3 regions of the Noviherbaspirillum sp. UKPF54 genome follow, and region 3 is predicted to be linked to each of the others. Evidence: predicted binding sites of a transcription regulator. Region 3 holds the regulator's gene; each other region holds the start of a gene.
What was found. Region 3 encodes FNR, which switches genes on or off when oxygen is low (the NO sensors DNR and NnrR bind a similar motif). Its sites were predicted from a motif close to TTGATNNNNATCAA; they were not measured.
Positions count from the first base shown of each region.

Region 1 (6,636 bases), 250 kb from region 3:
ATCGGAGCGATGCAGGTCGAAGAGCGCGCGGCGCGAATGCCTCCCGGGATCGACGGCGCCCAGTACACCAGCAAGTGGGCGGTTCCGGTGGTGCAGGCTCCGGATGGCAAGTTTTATCTGACCGATGGACATCATCTTGCCAGCGTACTCACGCGCGTTGGTGCGGAAAAAATAACGGCTGAAGTGATTCACCGTTTCGACAACCGCGCCTCCTTCTGGGATCAGATGCGAGCCCGGCACTGGGTGTATCTGTTCGACTCCCACGGCAAACCCATCACGCCGGAGGAACTGCCGGCGCATATCAAGGACTTGGGCGACGATGCCTATCGCTCTCTTGCCGGCTATGCGGAAGATGCCGGATTCTTCAAGAAGACCGACGCCTACTTCATGGAGTTCGCCTGGGCGCGTTACTTCGGCGAGCGCATGGGCTGGCAGCCGATAGACCGGCTGACCCTGCTCTCCGCGCTCCAGACGGCGCAAAAGCTGGCCTGCCAACCGGAAGCACAGGACTTGCCGGGGTACGCCGGGCCTTGCGCCTCGAACAAATGACATGCAGATAATGCATCGCCGCCATCGGCGCATGCCAAAAATTGTTTAACTTCTCAGGAGTGATGCAGGCCAGTCACAAGTCACATGCATTGTGTAACCACTTTCCCTGCCGAAAGAATAAAATGATGCCAGCGAACTAGATATGTGTCTGGCAGTCTATGCTGTCACTTGGCAATTGGCAGCACGCGCCGGATCGAAGCTTTATCTTTCAACACATTTTGTACTGCAATGGCGTAGCAAACCTGTTTGTTCATGCAAGCGCGTTTCCGAGCCTGCGGGCACAGGCCCGCCGTGTCATCCGATGCGGCGGCGTCCCGCAAGGCTCTCGTCCACACACCCAATGACAGGTTAAATAAGTGACAAAGCAGGTCGTAGTTATCGGCGGGGGCGTCGTCGGCGTCTGCACCGCCTATTTTCTTGCCGAAGCAGGACATGAAGTCGCAGTCATCGAGCGCCACCACAATGTCGCTCATGAAGCAAGCTTTGCCAATGCCGGCATCGTCGCTCCCGGCCATGTGGCGCCATGGGCGGCGCCGGGCATGCCGCGCAAGATACTCTCGTCGCTTTTCCGGTCGGAGGCGCCGGTCCTGCTCAAGCCGAGCACCGACCGCGCCCTGTGGCGCTGGCTGCGCCGCTGGGTAGCCGAGTGCGACCTGGAGCGATACCGGATCAACAAGACCCGGATGCAGCGCATCGCGTTCTACAGCAGGGAGCTGCTGCACCAGCTGCGCGAGACATATGAAATCGAATACGAGCAGACCGAAGGCGTGCTGCAGCTGTTTCGCACCGACCAGGAAATGAAGCTGGCCGAACCGGCCCTGGAGCTGCTCGCCGAATACGAAGTGCCGCACCAGCTGGTCGATCCCGAAACCGCCCGCCTGATCGAGCCGTCGCTTTCCACGACAACGAAACTGGCCGGCGCATTGCATTTGCCTCAGGATCACGCAGGCAATTGTCCGCTGTTTGCAAAGCGGCTGCGGAATATCGCCAGTTCGATGGGCGTGCAGTTCTATTTTTCGAACACGGTGCGCTCGATCGAACAGGAAGGCGGGCAGGTATGGGTAAACATCGACGAGCGCCGGTTTGCCGCCGATGCGGCCGTGATCGCCGCAGGTATCGATAGCCTGCCGCTGCTCAAATCGATCGGCATCACCGTCCCGATGTACCCGGTCAAGGGATATTCGGCGACGGCCGCGATCAAGAACTTCGATCAATCGCCGCACGCGGCGCTGCTCGACGAATCCTACAAGGTCGCCATCACCCGGCTGGGTGGCCGGGTGCGCGTATCGGGCACGGCCGAGTTCGGCTCGGACACGACCCAGCTGAATCAGGCCGCGTTGCGCACGCTCGTCAAGGTGGGCGCCGACTGGTTCCCGGACGCAGCCAACTATGCGACAGCCAATTTCTGGTGCGGCGTGCGCCCCATGCTGCCGGATGGCCCCCCTATTCTGGGCGCCACGCCGGTGCGCAATGTCTATCTCAATATCGGGCACGGCAGCAGCGGATGGGCCATGGCAGCCGGTTCCGGCAAGGTGCTGGCCGATATCATTTCGGCGCGCTCTCCCGACATCGACATGGACGGCTTGACCCTTGCCCGCTATGGATAAGGTTGACTGCCTGGTCGTCGGCGCGGGCGTCGTCGGCCTGGCGGTCGCGCGCGAACTTGCGCAGCGTGGAAGAGAAGTTCTGGTAGCAGAAAGACATGCGGCAATTGGCATGGAAACCAGTTCGCGCAACAGCGAAGTGATTCATGCCGGCCTATACTATCCGACAGGCAGCCTGAAGGCCCGACTCTGCGTGGCCGGACGGCATTCGCTGTACGCCTATTGCGAAGACCGTCACATCGCCTACCGCCAGTGCGGCAAGCTGATCGTCGCCACCACCGAGTCTCAGCTCGACAAGCTCGCCGCCATCCATGCGCAGGCCCAGGCCAATGGCTGTCATGAAGTCGCGATGCTCACCGCCGCACAAGCCCGGGCGATGGAGCCGGCCTTGTCCTGTATCGCAGCGCTGTCATCCCCCCGCACCGGCATCCTCGACAGCCACGCCTACATGCTCGCGCTGCAGGCGGACGCCGAACGCGCTGGCGCGCTGTTTGCGTTCGACAGTGAAATTGCCGGCGGCGTCGCGCATGCCGACGGCATCGCTGTGCTGGTACGCGATGGAGGCGGAAACGAAACGGAAGTGCTGGCTAAAACGGTGATCAATTGCGGTGGTCTATGGGCGCCGCAGCTTGCACGCGCCATCGACGGTCTGGATGCGGATAGCGTTCCGCATCCCTACTTCGCCAAGGGGAATTACTATTCGCTCGCCGGCCATGTGCCTTTTTCCAGGCTGATCTATCCGATTCCGGAAGCGGGCGGGCTGGGAGTACACCTAACGCTCGACTTGGGCGGACAAGCGCGCTTCGGGCCGGATGTCGAATGGCTCGCCAATGCGGACGGCGCGCTCGATTACGCCGTCGACCCCGGGCGCGCAGACAAGTTTTACACCGAAATCCGCGCGTACTGGCCACAGCTGCCGGACGCTGCCCTACAACCAGCATATGCCGGCGTGCGCCCGAAAGTCAGCCCGCCCGGTAGCAGCGCCGACTTTCTGTTCTCCACGCACGGCCATCCCCGTTACCTGGGTTTGTACGGCATCGAATCTCCCGGCCTGACCGCGTCGCTTGCGATCGCGGCGCACATGGCCGGGATGCTGACGCTATCCTGAACGCGTCAGGCAGTTACCAGGAAGTCGATAACGATTGCGCCCGGCTCACGCTGCACGTAGGCCATTTTGACGCCTTCGCCGAAGTGCGCATGAATTTGCGACAGCAGCGGCAGCGGATCATGGTCATTGCAAAAACGCATGGTTTCGCCCGGCTGCAATGCGCTCAGCGCACCGAAGATCGCCGCATGGCGGAAGCGCTTTGCGATGCCGCGCGCGTCAAATGGATAAACGCCTTCGGCGATGACCGGATGGGAACAATCGTGTGCCATGAAACTACTCCTGTGGTGAAATGAAATCTTCCTCGGATCGAACGTCCGCAACCGGGCGCTCTCATTAATCCTGGGCATTGCCCGGATTTAAGATCCATTCTAAATGCAGCTTTTAAATGATGCAAATAAAATGAATGTTTTTTGAGTGACGTAGAATGTTCGCAACCTAGAGTTACTTAGCATAAAATCAAGCTCCATCCCTGCCGGTAACGCCATTTCAACCAACCTGCTCCACCACTGCTCCATGCCATCGCCCCACGCGCTGTACTCGGTAGCGGAAATTCGCGCCATTGAACAGGCTGCACTCGCCGCACTGCCCGCCTTCACCTTGATGCAGCGCGCCGGTCAAGCCGCTGCGAAACGCGCCCTCGAGCTCGTCGGCCCACTCCGGCACCACGCACCCATCCTCGTCCTGGCCGGCCCCGGCAACAACGGCGGCGACGCACTGGAAGCCGCCACCCACCTTGCACGGGAAGGCGCGTCGGTCACCGTTTTGCTGTTTGCGGATTCAGATCGCCAATCGGAAGATTCCAGGCGCGCACACAAGAATGCGAAAAACAGCCCGCTGCGATTTGCCGACCCGGCCTGCGGGGAACAAGTCATCACCGCCTCGCGCTGGTCGCTTATCGTCGACGGATTGTTCGGGATTGGCTTGGCCCGGGCCATTTCCGCACCGCTGCGCAGCGTGATAGAACAGGTCAACAATCTCGATTGCAAGGTGCTGGCGCTGGATGTCCCCAGCGGCCTCGATGCCGATACCGGAAATATCGTCGGCCCCGAAGGTATCGCGATACGAGCAACCGACACGGTGACCTTCATCGGCGGCAAGCCTGGATTGCATACAGGGCATGGACGGGACTACGCCGGGCACGTGGAGGTGGCGGACCTGGATATCGGGCGCGAATTCTTCGTCGACGCCAAGGCGCAGCTCAATCGGCCGGAATTGTTTTCCGACTATTTGCGACCCCGTCCACACAACTCGCACAAGGGCTCTTTCGGCGATGTCATCGTGGCCGGCGGCGCGCATGGGATGAGCGGCGCGGCCATTCTGGCAGCGCGCGCTGCGGCGAAATGCGGCGCTGGTCGCGTGTTCGCGGCATTCCTTTCCGAGCCGCCGGCCTACGACAGCGCGCAGCCGGAACTGATGTGCCGCCATGCGCATGACATGGACTTTGCTTCATCGGCGGTCACGATCGGTCCCGGCCTCGGCACATCAAATGCCGCGAGGGACATCTTGACGCGCGCGTTGCTGTCCGGCGCGCCGCTAGTGATCGATGCGGACGCCTTGAACCTGATTGCCTCAAGCGACGATTTGCGCCTAAAACTGCGCAGTCGCGGCCACCCGGCGCTTCTGACGCCCCACCCGCTGGAAGCGGCGAGATTGCTGAACACGAGCGCCGCGCGCGTTCAGGCAGATCGTCTGGCGGCAGCACGCCAGCTGGCTGCGGAGTTAAACTCGGTCGTTCTGCTGAAGGGCTCGGGAACTATAGTCGCCCAGCCGGGCGGCGAACTGGCGATCAATACCACGGGCAATCCCGCGCTTGCAACGGCGGGCACCGGTGATGTCCTTGCAGGGATATGCGGCGCCTTGCTCGCGCAAGGCTGGAAGGCGTGGCCCGCAGCCCTCGCCGGCTGCTGGCTGCATGGATCAGCAGCCGACACCCTCGTAGCTCAAGGTACAGGCCCTATCGGGCTGACCGCGAGTGAACTCATTCCATGCGTACGTGCGCTTCTCAACCGCCTTAGCCATAAGCATGGCGTGGACGAACCATCGAATAGCCAATGAAAGTCCGCGCGTGACGATTATGATGCCAGTCGTCCCGCGGCGATGGTAATGGTGCGCTGGCAGCGCGCAGCAATCGATGGATCGTGCGTGACCAGCACCAGGGTCGAGCCGCGCTCCCGATTCAGTTCGAACATCAGCTGGATGATGGCTTCCCCGGTCACCGCATCGAGGCTGCCGGTCGGTTCGTCCGCCAGCAGCAGTGGCGGCTCGGTCACAAAGGCGCGCGCCAGCGCGACTCGCTGCTGCTCTCCCCCAGACAGGTATTTCGGATAGTGCCGCAAGCGGCTGGCAAGGCCAACTCGTGCCAGCATTGCCTCCGCCTTTTCCCTTGCGTCGCCATCGCGCCGCAATTCCATTGGCAGCATCACGTTTTCCAGCGCGGTCAGATGCGCCAGCAGCTGGAATGACTGAAACACGAATCCGAGCATGGCTTGACGCAGCGCGGCGCGCCCATCCTCGTCCAGCGCGAAGATATCCACCCCACCAAGTTTTACGGTGCCGCCCGATGGCGTATCGAGACCGGCCAGCAAGCCAAGCAAGGTCGACTTGCCGGAACCGGAAGCACCCACGATCGCGAGAGTCTCCGCGGCCTGCACGGTAAAATCGATGTCATCCAAAATATTCAGTTCGCCGGCCGCATCGACGACGCGTTTGCATAGATGAACGACTTCAATGGCATCAGGGCGAGAGGAACTATCCAGCATGCAAAATGATGTGATGAAATTCGGAAGATTGATGCGTTCGATTCAGGTCATAGTGGCATTCATGCTAGCCCTGATGGCAACGTGCGCCTATTCTGCATCAAAAACGGTGCTCGTGCTGGGCGACAGCCTCTCGGCCGAATATGGCTTGGCGCGCGGAAGCGGCTGGGTAGCGTTGTTGGAAAAGCGCATGAACTCGGAAAAACTGGATGCGCGCGTCATCAACGCGAGTATCAGTGGCGAAACCACAAGTGGCGGCAAAGCGCGCCTGCCGGCACTGCTGGAACAGTATCGCCCGGATATCGTCATCATCGAGCTTGGAGCAAATGACGGTTTGCGTGGATTGCCCGTCGCATCTGCCAAAGCCAACCTGGGCGCGATGATCGCCGCCGTGCGTGCCGCGCGTGCCCGCCCCCTTCTCGTTGGCATGCGTATCCCGCCGAATTACGGGCGCGATTACACCCAGCGGTTTTCAGCATCATACACGGAGCTGGCCCGCGAGTTGAACGTCGCGCTCGTGCCATTCCTGCTCGAAGGCGTGGCGGACAACCCACAGCTTTTCCAGGCCGACCGGCTGCATCCGCTCGCCGATGCGCAACCGGCTATTCTTGACAATATC
Region 1 covers NZ_CP040128.1:1,576,934-1,583,569, reverse strand. The annotation lists gene FAY22_RS07415 (ParB-like protein) at 1-549, shown strand, start outside; gene FAY22_RS07410 (D-amino acid dehydrogenase) at 906-2,156, shown strand; gene FAY22_RS07405 (NAD(P)/FAD-dependent oxidoreductase) at 2,149-3,261, shown strand; gene FAY22_RS07400 (DUF2249 domain-containing protein) at 3,267-3,530, opposite strand; gene FAY22_RS07395 (NAD(P)H-hydrate dehydratase) at 3,775-5,316, shown strand; gene FAY22_RS07390 (ABC transporter ATP-binding protein) at 5,334-6,020, opposite strand; gene FAY22_RS07385 (arylesterase) at 6,019-6,636, shown strand, end outside.
Region 1: a site for FNR is predicted at 3,647-3,660, ahead of FAY22_RS07400 (DUF2249 domain-containing protein). Genes of this name have one in related genera too.

Region 2 (6,636 bases), 2.3 Mb from region 3:
ATGCCACTGTTCCAGCCGGTTGAGCCAGTCGCTGTACCGCAGGTATTCGTGGCGCCTGGTTTCGCTCGACAGGCACTCAGGGCCACAAGCCTTGTATTGCCGCGCATAGCTGGCGAATTCATCGTCCCAATGCATGCGGCACTCGGCCGCGTTGGCGAACTCGCTGACCTGGGCGCGGGCGGTAACGGTCAACAAAGTAATGCCGATGCAGCAAAGCAGGCGGATGGCGGAGGAGCAGGCGGCATGCTGCATGTCATTCTCCTTTGCGGAGTTTGATGGATGGTCGGGCAAGCTGCCTGCGATCAAGCGGCATCGATCGCGGGCGCAGTACTACTCAAGATATTTCGCCTTCCTGCGTGCGGTTTGTAGAAGCTCAAGGTGCCGGCCAAAAGCGGCGAAGTTTGGGGGGCGGCGCGCACGCGGCAATCACATGCGCGCCGCATTGATGCTTGCCGGCGTTATTGCACGCCGTGCGCGAAGGCCATCATTTTTTCCGGGCAAAGGAGAGGGAAGAAAGGCCGGCGCTGCAAGTCATGTTGTCTTGCGCCGGCCGCAACGTGTCGTTGCATGAAACGCGATCAGGCGTTCGGACTGCGCTTGACAAAAAATAGCGCCGCGCCGACGGCCATCAGGATGCTGCCGAAAAACGCGTTTTGCATTTTCACTGCGCGTGCGTCGCGGAAAAAGCGCTGCATCGATGATGCGGCGAAGGCATAACCGTGCATCACGGCCAGGTCCACCGTGCACATGGTGGCCGCCAGGATCAGCAACTGCGGCAGCACCGGCGCGTCGTGTGTGATGAATTGCGGCAGTACCGCCACCATGAAGATGATGCCTTTCGGATTGGTGGCATTGGTGAGGAAGCCGAGCAACAGGCGCCGGCGCAGCGGCGGCACGGCTGTCTGCGCCGGTTCCCGCGCCGGCAGGTCGGAGCGCACTTGCACCTTGGCGCGCCATTGCGCAAAGCCGAGATAGATCAGGTACAGCGCGCCGACGGTCTTGACGACGCGGAAGGCGACTTCGGATGCCAGCAGCAGCGAACCGACGCCCGCGCCGGCGATGAACAGCACCAGCAGCAGACCGAGCTGCAGCCCGAGGATGGTGCCGGTGGTCTTGCGCACGCCGTAGGACAGGCCGTGCGACATCGACAGTACGGCGCCCGACCCGGGAGAGACGGCGATGATGCAGGCGGCGAAGAAAAAGGTGATCCAGGCGGCGAAAGTCATGTGCGCTCCATGCGTAATCCTTAAACAAGGATTATGCAACGTCGCGCCCGAACGTGCTCGGCAGTGCCCGGGCCTGGTCGCCGGCGTCAGTGCGACATCAGTACCGGCACCGTCATCGAGCGCAGGATGGTTTGCGTGACGCCGCCCATGAGCACTTCGCGAAAGCGCGCATGGCCATAGCCGCCCATCACGATCAGGTCGGCGCCGATGTCGGCCGCGTGCGACAGCATCGCATTGCCGACATCGATCTGGTGGCCGACGTGCTGGCGCGAGACTTCGACCTCGATGCCGTGCCGTTCCAGGTAGAGCGCGATATCGGCGCCGGGTTCTTCGCCGTGCGCGTCCGGGCCGACCTCGGGATTGAATACGTTGACCTGTACCAGCCTTGCGTTGCGCAGCAGCGGAATGGCGCCGGAGACGGCGCGCGCCGCTTCCAGGCTGCCGTCCCAGGCCACCATCACCCTCTTGCCGATGGCGCCGGCCTTCCATGCATATGGCACCAGCAGCAGCGGCCGGCCGCTATGCATCAGCACGTATTCGACCATGTCGGCACGTTGCGCCGGCGGCATTTCGTCCGGATCCGGCTGACCGACGACCAAGAGGTCGCTGTAGCGCGCCTGCAGACACAGGGCGATGCCGGCTTCGTCCTCGATCACGCGCTTTTCGAAAAACGGCACCCCGGCCTTGTCGGCCGCCGCCTCGAAGGCTGCAAGATTGGTCGCGCACTGTTCCTTCATGAAGTCGCGGTAAATGTTCAACCCGGCCGCGCCGGCGCCGAGCAGGTCGGCCATGTAGTAGTTGTCGGCCGGGCCGCTGCACGCCACGCCGACGAGATGTGCGCCGGCGTCGCGCGCGACCTGGGCCGCGACGTTGATGCGGTCGATCAGATGCTGTGATTCGTTGACATGAACGGCGACGATGCGATAAGTCATGTGGGTTCTCCCTGTGTGGGTAAAAGCGCCGCGCACCGCCGGCACTGCAAGGATGGCGCTGGCTGGTGCGACGCGAGCGGCCCATGGTAAGACGCCGGTCAGGAAAATTGCATGACTCAAGTCAATGAATTCCGGCACGCACACACAGGGGATTTTTTGATCTTGGTCATTTAAATCGCTGGGCATTGACCATAGTATTTTTTTAATAACTATTTGCAACACGGCGCGCAACGGCCGGAGGGAGGTGTCACATGGTTCATGGGTACAGCACAATCGGTGTCTACGTCGACGATTCGCCCCAGGCGCAGTCGCGCATCGCGCTGGCCGCGCACTATGCGGTGGGCTGCGGCGCCCATCTGGTGGGCGTGGCGGCAACCGGTTTGCCGGCGTATTTCCACCTCGGCGGATTGACAGGTGTCGCAGCGGCGGCGGCGCCGGCCTACCTGGATCAGCTCAAGGAGCAGGCGTACGCCGCGCTGGGGCGGTTCGCGCGCGCCGCCGGCCGAGCCGGCGTGCAGTCGTTCGAAAAACGCGTGATCGAGGACGATGCGGGGGCGGCGCTTTGCCTGCAGGCGCGCTACAGTGATCTGCTGGTCATCGGTCAGCATGACCTCTCCGACTCCCTGCGGGGGCAGACGCTGACGGAATACGTGATGATGAACTCGGCTTGCCCGGTGCTGATCGTGCCCGCTGAGGGGACATTTACTCTGGACGCGCCGCGCGTGCTGCTCGCCTGGGACGGCGGCATGCAGGCCGCGCGCACGGTGCATGCCGCCATTCCCCTGCTGCGGCAGGCCGCCCAAGTCCAGGTCGCGATATTCGACGCGGAAATCGGACCGCAGGCGCATGGCGAGGAGCCGGGCGCCGACATCGCGCTGTTCCTGGCCCGCCACGGCGTCAAGGTCGAGGTAAGCCTGCTGTCCTCGGCGGGCGATGTCGGCGGCGCACTGCTGGCGCATACCGCCTATTTCGGCGCCGACCTGATCGTGATGGGCGGCTATGGCCATGCGCGCTTTCGCGAAGTGCTGCTGGGCGGCGTCACGCGCGCGGTGCTCGACGCAATGACAGTGCCGGTGCTGATGTCGCATTAATTCCGCACGACGTGTCGCGCCGGCTGGCGCAGCCACAAACAAGGAGAACAAGAGATGGACAAGCCACGGGTGGACATGGGGGCGGCGCTGCCGGCCAAGGCGGCGCTGGTGCCTGGCGCGGCGCCGGATATCGAACCGCCGGAAACGATCGACCGCGTGTTGCATGCCGCGTACGGGCGTGCCACCCTCGGCATTTCGCCTGCCAGCCTGGCACTGGCTTACACCGATTGGGCGCTGCACCTGGCGCAGTCGCCGGGGAAATGGCAAAAGCTGGTGGAGAAGGCCTGGCGCAAGTCGCTGCGCCTGAGCCGCTATGTCCAGCGCAGGATGAGCGGTGAGCAGTGCGAATCGTGCATCGAGCCGCTGTTCCAGGATCGCCGCTTCCGCGATCAGAAATGGCAGCAATGGCCGTTCGACCTGATCCACCAGGGTTTTCTGCTGAACCAGCAGTGGTGGCACAACGTTACCACCGGCATCGGAGGCGTGTCGCGGCACCACGAGCAGGTGGTGTCGTTCGTGGCGCGCCAGCTGCTCGACATGGCATCGCCCGTCAATTTCATCGCCACCAATCCGGAAGCGCTGGACGTGACAATGCGCGAAGGCGGGCAAAACCTGGTGCGCGGCGCGATGAATTTTCTGGAGGATATGGAGCGCGGCGTCGGCGGCAAGCCGCCGGTTGGTACGGAAAACTTCCAGGTCGGGCGTGATGTGGCCGTCACACCCGGCACGGTGGTATTGCGCAATCGCCTGATCGAGCTGATCCAGTACGCGCCGAAAACGAAGAACGTCCATGCCGAGCCGATCCTGATCGTGCCGGCCTGGATCATGAAGTACTACATCCTCGATCTGTCGCCGCACAACTCGCTGGTGAATTTCCTGGTGAACCAGGGACACACGGTATTCATGATCTCCTGGCACAACCCCGGCGCGGACGACAGCGGCCTCGGCCTGGAGGATTACCTGCGGCTGGGCGTGCTCGATGCGCTCGACGCGGTGAGCGCCATCGCGCCGGGTCGCAAGGTGAACGCGGCCGGCTACTGCCTGGGCGGCACGCTGCTGGCGATCGCCGCGGCCTACCTGGCGCAGCGCGGGGACGAGCGCCTGAACTCCATGTCGCTGCTGGCCGCGCAGACCGATTTCACCGAAGCCGGCGAGCTGACGCTGTTTATCGACGACAGCCAGTTGAACTACCTGGAAGACATCATGTGGAACCAGGGTTGTCTCGACACCCGGCAGATGGCCGGCGCTTTCCAGCTGCTGCGCTCGAACGACCTGATCTGGTCGCGCATGGTGCAGCAATACCTGCTCGGGAAGCGCGAGCCGATGACCGACATGATGGCCTGGAACGCGGACGCCACCCGCATGCCCTACCGCATGCACAGCGAATACCTGCGCAAGCTGTTTCTGAACAATGACCTGTTCGAGGGACGATTCCGGGTCAACGGCAAGCCTCTCGCGCTGGCCGACATCCGCGTGCCGCTGTTTGCGGTCGGCACCGAGTCCGACCACGTCGCGCCGTGGCGTTCGGTCTACAAGATCAACCTGGCGGCCGACACCGACATCACGTTTGCCCTCACCAGCGCCGGGCACAACGCCGGCATTGTCAGCGAACCGGGCAAGCTCGGGCGGCGCTATCGCGTGTCGCACCGTCGGCGCGGCGAGAATTACGTCGATCCGGACACCTGGTATCTCGCCACGCCGAGCATCGACGGTTCCTGGTGGCTGGCGTGGGCCGAGTGGCTGGCGCAGCGCTCCGCCGGCAAGTCCGCCCCGCCGCCAGTCGGTGCGAAGGCCTATCCGGCGTCGGGTGCGGCGCCGGGGACCTACGTATTCGAACGCTGATGCGCCGGGAAAAACAGCTAGCCTACAGCCACGCCGCCCGATAGTCGCGCGCGTACTGCGCAAAGCCGATCGGCGCGCGGCCGGTGATCCTTTCCACCGCGTCGGTGCGGCGCTCGGCCGCGCCTTGCTTCAGGAAGCCAAGAATCATGACCAGGAATTCCGCGTAATCGGCGGGCACGCCGGCCTGGAGCAAGCCGTCGAGCATGGCTTGCGGCGTGATGTCCTGGAATCGGATCTGCTTGCCCGTGGCCTGGCTGATCAGCTCGGCGGCCTCGGCATGGGTGAGCGACTCGCCGCCGGTGAGGTCGAAATCCTGGTTGTCGAACCGGCCGGAGTCCAGCAGCTCCGCTGCGACTGCCGCGATATCGCGCGCATCGATGAAGCTCGCCTTGGCGTCGCCCACCGGCAGGAATACCGTACCGGCTTGCAGGATGCCATGCAGCCAGAAGGTGTTGAAATTCTGCATGAACCAGTTGGGGCGGATGATGTTATAGCGCAGCCCCGAGCGTTCCAGCCTGATTTCCGCCTGGCGCAACGGCGCGGCCTCGACCGCGTTGGCGCCCATCGCTGTCATCAGCACGACTTTCTGCAACTGCTTTTCCCTGGCCTTGTCGATCAGCGGGCCGAGCAGTTCATGCTGATTGGTGTAGCCCGGCGGGCACAGGAAAAAAGCCTTGTCGATTCCCTGGAACGCCTGTTCGAGCCCCGCGCCGGTCGCCAGGTTCACATGCACCTGATCCGGCTGCAGCTGCGTCTTGCTGGTGGCGCGCACTACCTCATGTCCCTTGGCGCGCAGCTTGTTGACCAGCTCCGAACCGACCATGCCGCTGGCGCCGACCACTAAAACCTTGCTCATGATTTACCTCCGTAAAAATTTCAGGCGTCCAGATTAACTGTGAATTTAAATGGTTTTAATGGTTAAAAGTCGATTTTTAATGTCTGAAAATCCAAATTGGAAAAGATAATGCCGGCATTCGCCTATAATGCGGCCATGGATCTTCTCGCCGATGTCTTGCGTCAGGCCGGGCTGCAAACCCGGATTCTCCAGCAGCGCGTTTTTGCGGCGCCCGCGGCGCTGGCCTTCCCATGCGAAAAAAGCTTCGGCTTTCATGTCGTCACCCAGGGGCAGGCGTTCATTCACACGCCCGAGCACGAGGCGCCGCTGGCGCTGGGCAGCGGCGACGTGGCATTGATGGCGCGCGGCTGCAACCACGTCGTCTCCACGCAGGAAAAGCTGCCGCCCACGGTTTTGCGCATGGCGGACGCGGCGCTGCCCGCTTTGCCTGAGGGCGGCAAGCCGCTGCTGACCATCGTCAGCGGCGCCTACCAGGTCTGGAATACCCCGGTCCATCCCTTTTTCGATGAAATGCCGCGCTGGTATGTGCTGCGCGCGCACGACATCGAACGCTTCGACCAGGTGGAGTTGGCCATCAGCATGCTGGCCGCAGAAACGGCCAGGCATGAAGTCGGTTCGGAGACGGTGACGCAGGCGCTGCTCGACATTCTCTTCACGCAGATCATCCGCAAGATCATCGCCCAGCGCCA
Region 2 covers NZ_CP040128.1:4,211,952-4,218,587, forward strand. The annotation lists gene FAY22_RS19430 (hypothetical protein) at 1-252, opposite strand, end outside; gene FAY22_RS19435 (LysE family transporter) at 579-1,226, opposite strand; gene FAY22_RS19440 (universal stress protein) at 1,313-2,158, opposite strand; gene FAY22_RS19445 (universal stress protein) at 2,410-3,249, shown strand; gene FAY22_RS19450 (alpha/beta hydrolase) at 3,304-5,091, shown strand; gene FAY22_RS19455 (NAD(P)H-binding protein) at 5,114-5,947, opposite strand; gene FAY22_RS19460 (AraC family transcriptional regulator) at 6,056-6,636, shown strand, end outside.
Region 2: a site for FNR is predicted at 2,270-2,283, ahead of FAY22_RS19440 (universal stress protein). Genes of this name have one in related genera too.

Region 3 (6,636 bases):
CGAGGTGCGTTCGTAAGTGATACGATATGCGCCGCAGCGCGGTCCCGGCTGCTCAATCGCTTAGTATGAAGCCCGAAAAAATCAATCGTTGTGAGTCTGTAATGAGTGACGCTGCTCCAAAGGTATCGGTGATCAAGATGTACGCCGCTCGCGAGGAAATCTATCCGCGCGAGGTCAAGGGCTGGTATGCCAATTGGCGCTGGATTTGCGTATGGCTGACCCAGCTGGTGTTCTATGGATTCCCGTGGCTTTCCTGGAACGGTCGGCAGGCAGTGCTGTTCGACCTTGGCGCGCGTAAGTTCTATATCTTCGGCGTGGTGTTGTGGCCGCAGGATTTCATCTATCTGGCGCTGCTGCTGATCATTTGCGCGTATGCGCTCTTTCTGTTTACCGCCGTCGCCGGACGGCTATGGTGCGGGTTCTCCTGTCCGCAGACCGTATATACCGAAATCTTCATGTGGGTCGAGCGCAAGATCGAGGGGACGCGCAGCGCTCGCATGCGGCTGGACAAGCAGCCATGGACGGCCGAAAAGGTCGCCAAGAAATCGGCGAAGCACCTGATCTGGGGCGCCATCGCGCTATGGACCGGCTTTACCTTCGTCGGCTATTTCACCCCTATGCACGAACTGCTGGGCGAAGTGAAAACCCTCGGCCTCGGCCCGTGGGAATGGTTCTGGGTTTTGTTTTACGGCTTTGCCACCTATGGCAATGCCGGCTGGATGCGCGAGCAGGTATGCAAATACATGTGCCCGTATGCGCGCTTCCAGAGCTCGATGTTCGACAAGGACACGCTCACCGTCACCTATGACAAGGAACGCGGCGATCCGCGCGGCGCGCGCAGCAAGTCGGCTGCCAAGTCGAACCTGGGCGACTGCATCGACTGTTCGATGTGCGTGCAGGTATGTCCGACCGGCATCGATATCCGCAACGGCCTGCAGTACGACTGCATCGGCTGCGCCGCCTGCGTCGACGCCTGCGACTCGGTAATGGACAAGGTCGGCTCGCCGCGTGGGCTGATCCGCTATACCACCGAAAACGCATTAAAAAACCATTTCACCCCGCAGCAGATCCGGCAGCGCACGATGCGCCCGCGCGTGCTCATCTATACGGGCATCCTGGTGCTGATCGTGGCAGGCTTCCTGGGTTCGCTGCTCACACGCACGCCGCTCAAACTGGACGTGATCCGCGACCGTGGTGCGATGGGGCGTGAGGTGGAGGACGGCATGATCGAGAACGTGTATCGCCTGCAGATCATGAACACTGACGAATTCCCGCACAAGTATAAGATCAAGGTTTCCGGCATCGAGACCATCGCTCTGGCGGGCGCGGAAGAAGTGGCGTTGCCCGCGACCGGTTCGCGGGCCGTACCGGTGCGCGTGCGGATCGCCCACGGCAAGGGGCAACCCGGTTCGAACAAGATCATGTTCGAAGTCGAGTCGACCGACGGTTCGGATGTCGAAGTGAAGGAAAAGGCGGTATTTTTCGTACCGCGTTAAATGCAAGGAGATTGTGATGCAAAGCGCTGATCCGAGTTTGAAGACGGACGATGGTTCGCCCTGGTATGCGAACCGCTGGCCGTGGTTTCTGATGCTGGGTCCGTTCCTGGTGGTCGTGGCAGGCTGCTTCACCGCCTGGCTCGCGGTAAGTCGCCCGGATGCCCTGGTGGTAGACGACTACTACAAGCAGGGCAAGGCGATCAACCAAGACTTGCGGCGCGACCGTGTAGCGGCGAATTTGCACTTGAAATTGAATGTGCGCTTCGATCCGGCGGCCGGCAAACTGATCGGCCATATCGACAGCCCGCAGCGTCCGGTGACCGGCAAGATATCCATCCGCCTGGTGCATTCGACCCTGCCGGAAAAAGACATCGTGCGCGAGGCGTGGCCGGATAGTAATGGGAATTTCTCGATCGACTTGGCTTTCCTCGAGCAGGCGAACTGGCAAGTGCAGGTGGAAGATCAGGCGCGCGACTGGCGCCTGACCGGCGTCTGGACATGGCCAAAACAGCATGATGTCGTGTTGTCGCCTGACCTCGCGCCCGCCGAAGGATGAGGATTGGCGCGCCGCGTGCAGATCGGCTTGAAATCGAATATCGTATCAGGGAGCGTTCTCGATTATCAAAATCGATTCTCAATAATGAGAAAAGAGACGCGAGAATGCCAGTCTGATATGGCGTTTTATAAAGACGAAGCCGAAAGGAGGGTGGTTTGATGGCGCGGTTGATGATGGTCGTCTTGTGGCCGTCTTTTTTGGTCGCGATTGTCGCGGAAGGTTTTTTCTTTTCGCTATTTGATCCGCGTGACCTGGGAATGCTCGGAGTTCATCTAGACGTAAGTCCGATGGCAGCGTATACCGTAGGATTTTTCTGTTTCTGGATGTTTTGTGCACTGGCCAGCATGCTGACTTGTTATCTGGTCGGTGTGCCGAGTGAACGCCGACCACCCTTCTGATGTTTCTAAAAAAACCGGGCCTTGCGCCCGGTTTTTTTATCTCTAAGCGTTGTCCGCAGGCCCAAGCGCATCATGCGCAGCTCAGGGTGCCGGCGGCGACTGCCTTTAGCGTGTTCGGTTCGAGCAGTTCCAGTTCACGGTTGCTGACCTTGATCCAGCCGCGCTTCTTGAATTTAGATAACAATCGGCTGATGCTTTCGATGGTCAGGCCGAGATAATTGCCGATTTCCTCGCGTGTCATGCGCAACTGGAAGCTGGTGGAAGAATAGCCGCGTGCGGAATAACGTGATGACAGATTGCTGAGGAAGGCGGCGAAGCGTTGTTCCGCCCGCATGTTGCCCAGCAAAAGCATGACGCTTTGTTCACGCGTAATTTCCTGGCTCATCATCCGGTGAAAGTGATGCAGCAGCGTCGGAATTTCGGCAAACAGGCTTTCCAGCCGCGCGAACGGGATCTCGCACACCTCGCTGTCTTCCAGCGCCACGGCGTTGCAGTGGTGACGATCGGTGCTGATGGCATCCATTCCTAACAGTTCCCCGGCCATCTGAAAGCCGGTGATCTGCTGGTCGCCGCTGGGATTGATTTGGTGTGTCTTGAAATGGCCGAGGCGGATCGCGTACAGGTTGGTAAAGGGGTCGCCGACGCGATACAGGTGGCCATCGCGCGGGATGCGGCGACGGCGCCCAATGATCTTTTCCAGCTTGTCCATTTCGGTCGAGCCGAGCCCCGTAGGGAGGCAGAGCTGGTGCATGCCACAGGCGGAACAGCGTGCTCGCAAGTCTTGCGCGCTCGCGGCACCCGATGCATTGGAAGAATAGGCGGGATGAGTCATATCGGCAGAATTCATTCTATGCAGAATCATGTTCGCGCTCGCTGTAGGTTTTTAGGCGTTTTGGGGTTCGGGTCAAAATTGAGCCAGGTCAAGAATCCTAATGCAAATCCCGTACCAAGCAAGCAAAATCGTGGATTAACCGGTGCCATACCAAGGCAAATCATGCGGTGAACCCTGAACATCAAGGCGCCAAGCCAGAATGCGGCCGCAATGGATGTTCGTTGCTGCTACAACTGTCAAAAACAGGAGCAGCGTTCGACGCTCCTTTTGTTCCCAAAATCGGGAAGTCAACGCCGAGCGAGCCGACGCGATCCCGGATCAGGTCGAGCCCGGGAAGGACGAAGCTTATCAGTCTCTTTTGACGCATCGCAATATTTTACCGCTCCTCTCGTAGGTCGTGTGGTTGAAATATCACTTGTGATCGGTATGGTCTTTGGCGCGCGACGGCCACAAGGCGTGCTTCCGAACTTAAGGTTTTTTTAAGGTTTATTGAATGAAGTTTTAAGAAAACGGGTCCGGATAAGTCCGTAATCTAGGCCTGTCGTCAATTGAACTTCTTTTGCAACCGCCAAACGATCGGAGACCTTCATGGAACAGGCCATTTCCCCTTCCCAGTCGCACGCCACAGGTGTTGTTCAGCGTTTCGATATTTATGCCCACATTCACAAGGCCTTGCGCCTTTTCATGAGCGATACGCTTCAAGCGGTCGGCGCCATGGATGGCTCCGACGGTGGGGAAGTGGCCTGCGTCCTGGGGCAGGTCCGCGCATTGATTGTTTTCTGCGGCAGGCATTTGCAGCATGAAAACCAGTTCATCCATACCGCGATGGAAGCGCGCCAGCCCGGTTCGGCGTGCACGATCTCGTCGGAGCACGTGCATCATGAATCGGCGCTGGAGAGGCTCTCCACCCTGGCGAGCGCGGTCGAGGGGGCGCAGGACGAGGTGCGTTCCGGCGCGATCGCTGACTTGTATCGTGAACTCGGCCTGTTCATCGCGGACAACCTGGCCCACATGCATATCGAGGAAACTGGGAACAACGCGGTATTGTGGGCAACGCACAGCGATGAGGAAATCATCGGCATCGAGCAGGCGCTAGTCGCCTCGATCCCGCCGGACGAGTCCCTTGCCACCATGCGCTGGATGATTCCAGCTCTGAGCGCTCGCGAGCGCGCGGAAAAACTGGCGCTCATCCGCCGTCACGTCCCGCCGCCGGCGTTCGACGCGCTGCTGGATGTGGCGCGTGAGAACTTGAGCAAGCGCGACTGGAGCAAGCTGGCAGATGCGCTGGGAATCGAGGACCGGATGGCGGCTTAGTTAATAACACTCTCTATCCTTCCCGCAATTGGAGCGGACGATCGACGCACAGCCGGAAGCGTCCGCGCCCGGTTTTCTCGATGCGGATCGCCGCTCCACGCTCGGTCAGGCGGCGGCTGAGCAGGATCAGGCGCGCTTCGAGGTTGTCGCTGATGTCGGGTAGCCGCAAGCGCGAATCGAGGCGCAGTTCCCGATTGGTGAATTCGGTACGGCTCTTGTCGGCATATTCGCGCAGCAGAGTCCAGAAAATCGAACCGGCAACACCCTTGATCAGGTAGTCGTCATCCAGGAAAACGCTGCCATTTTCACGGTAATGACGTACCGTCAGCGGCATTCCCCCGACCGGCGTGGCCGCGGGCTGGACGGCCGGCGCGTCCTCGCCGGCATCCGCGGCGTTTTGCAGCAGTTGCGCCGCCATGCCGAGTTGGGCCGCGAGGGTGACCAGCGCATCCTCGTCGTCATAAGTGAAGCGCAAGTCGTGCGGGCTTTCGACATACAGCACGCCGAGCAGGCGCTCCGCGGCCGTGACCGGCACGGCGAGCTGGCTGCGCGATTCGCGCAGGCCCGGCAGCGGGATCTCGGTGTCGAGCGCGTGAGCCCAGTCGCTGCGGGAAGCGCTTTCGCGGATGGCGCGGCTGTATGAATATTCGGCGTTCATGTGGCTGATCCGGATGGGCGTGCGTTCCTGCGCCGCGACGCCGATGACGCCATGGCCGAGCGGTATTTCCGAACCAACGCCCGATGCTTCGTAGCCGCGGCTGGCGACGGTGTACAGGCGTTCGCTCGGCGCGTCGAACATCAGGATCATGGTGTAGCGGATGCCGAACAGCTGCTCCAGGCAGGCCAGGGTTTCTGCTAGAAGGCGTTCCAGGTCGCAGCAGGAACGCAGCCGCTCGCTGGCTGCGCGCAGCGCGGCCAGCAGGTTATGTTGCGCCGGTGGCGGCTGCACGGTTTCCCCCGGAACGCGTTCGATATCGTGCACGCGAAAGACATCGGCTCCCAGCAGCCGGAACACGCCTCCCATCCCGGTATGGGAGGCGATGCCGGCCAGCTTGGCCTTCATGCTGGCAAAGAGCGGGCCAGCGATTTCGGTGCGCAGGTATTCGATCGACAGCCGGTATTGCGCGCCGCTCAGCGGATTGATGAGCGACAGCATGGCATGCGGGTTAGCCATGAGGTTTTGCCGCGTCTTGTTGAAGAACTGGTAGGAGAGCGCGATGTGCTCGCTGTCGATGAACTGCACCTGCGACAAGTAGGCGACATTGGGCACGCCTTGCGGCGAGGCGGTGGCGATCGTGCCCGGGATGACGCTTTCGAGGCATTCGCGGATGGCGTCGAGCTTGGTCTTCATGTGCCGGCCTTCAACGGTGCGCCTGCCTGCGGGCCGGGTGTCTGCGAATACGCCTCCGATGGCACGAATCTGAGCGCGACGATATCGGCTTGCCGGTGCGACAGCAGGGTGCGCACCATCACCGGGTCGAATCCGAGCGGCGCCAGCTCGCGCACGAACGCTTCGCGATAGGCCTGTACACACTCCCATTCTCCTTCCAGCAAGCCGTCGACGATGGCACCGGCGCCCTTGAGCTGAACGGTGCGATGCGTCGACGGCTCGCTGAACACCACTGCAACGGCGCCGTTGTCGCGGACGCAGCCGAGCAATTGCGCGGCCTGGATGGCCGAAAGGTAGATCGTCACCAGCGGCCGGTCCTCGGTTACATGGCAGCCTATGGCGCGCACCAGGGCTGGCTTGCCGCTGCGGTCGCAGGCCGCAACGGAAATGCCGACCGCACCTTGGATGAAGGCGACGTGGCTGGCGTCGATCAGCGGCGCGGGAGCAGGCGGCATGGCGGTGGAAAAAATAGTAAAAAGACAATTCTGGTGTTTCGCAAATGATACCTGCCGCGTGGCCCAGCGTCACCGGATACATCAATCTGCCGCCAGCGACGATCCGCGCGGAATGTTTCTGGTAGAGTTCGCCCATGAGTAAACTGACACTGGACCGCATCCTGCAATCGCAGGGATTCGGCACCCGCAAATGGT
Region 3 covers NZ_CP040128.1:1,831,340-1,837,975, reverse strand. The annotation lists gene ccoG (cytochrome c oxidase accessory protein CcoG) at 102-1,496, shown strand; gene FAY22_RS08480 (FixH family protein) at 1,513-2,052, shown strand; gene fnr (fumarate/nitrate reduction transcriptional regulator Fnr) at 2,521-3,201, opposite strand; gene FAY22_RS08465 (hemerythrin domain-containing protein) at 3,871-4,596, shown strand; gene FAY22_RS08460 (GAF domain-containing protein) at 4,610-5,947, opposite strand; gene FAY22_RS08455 (pyridoxamine 5'-phosphate oxidase family protein) at 5,944-6,441, opposite strand; gene FAY22_RS08450 (pseudouridine synthase) at 6,576-6,636, shown strand, end outside.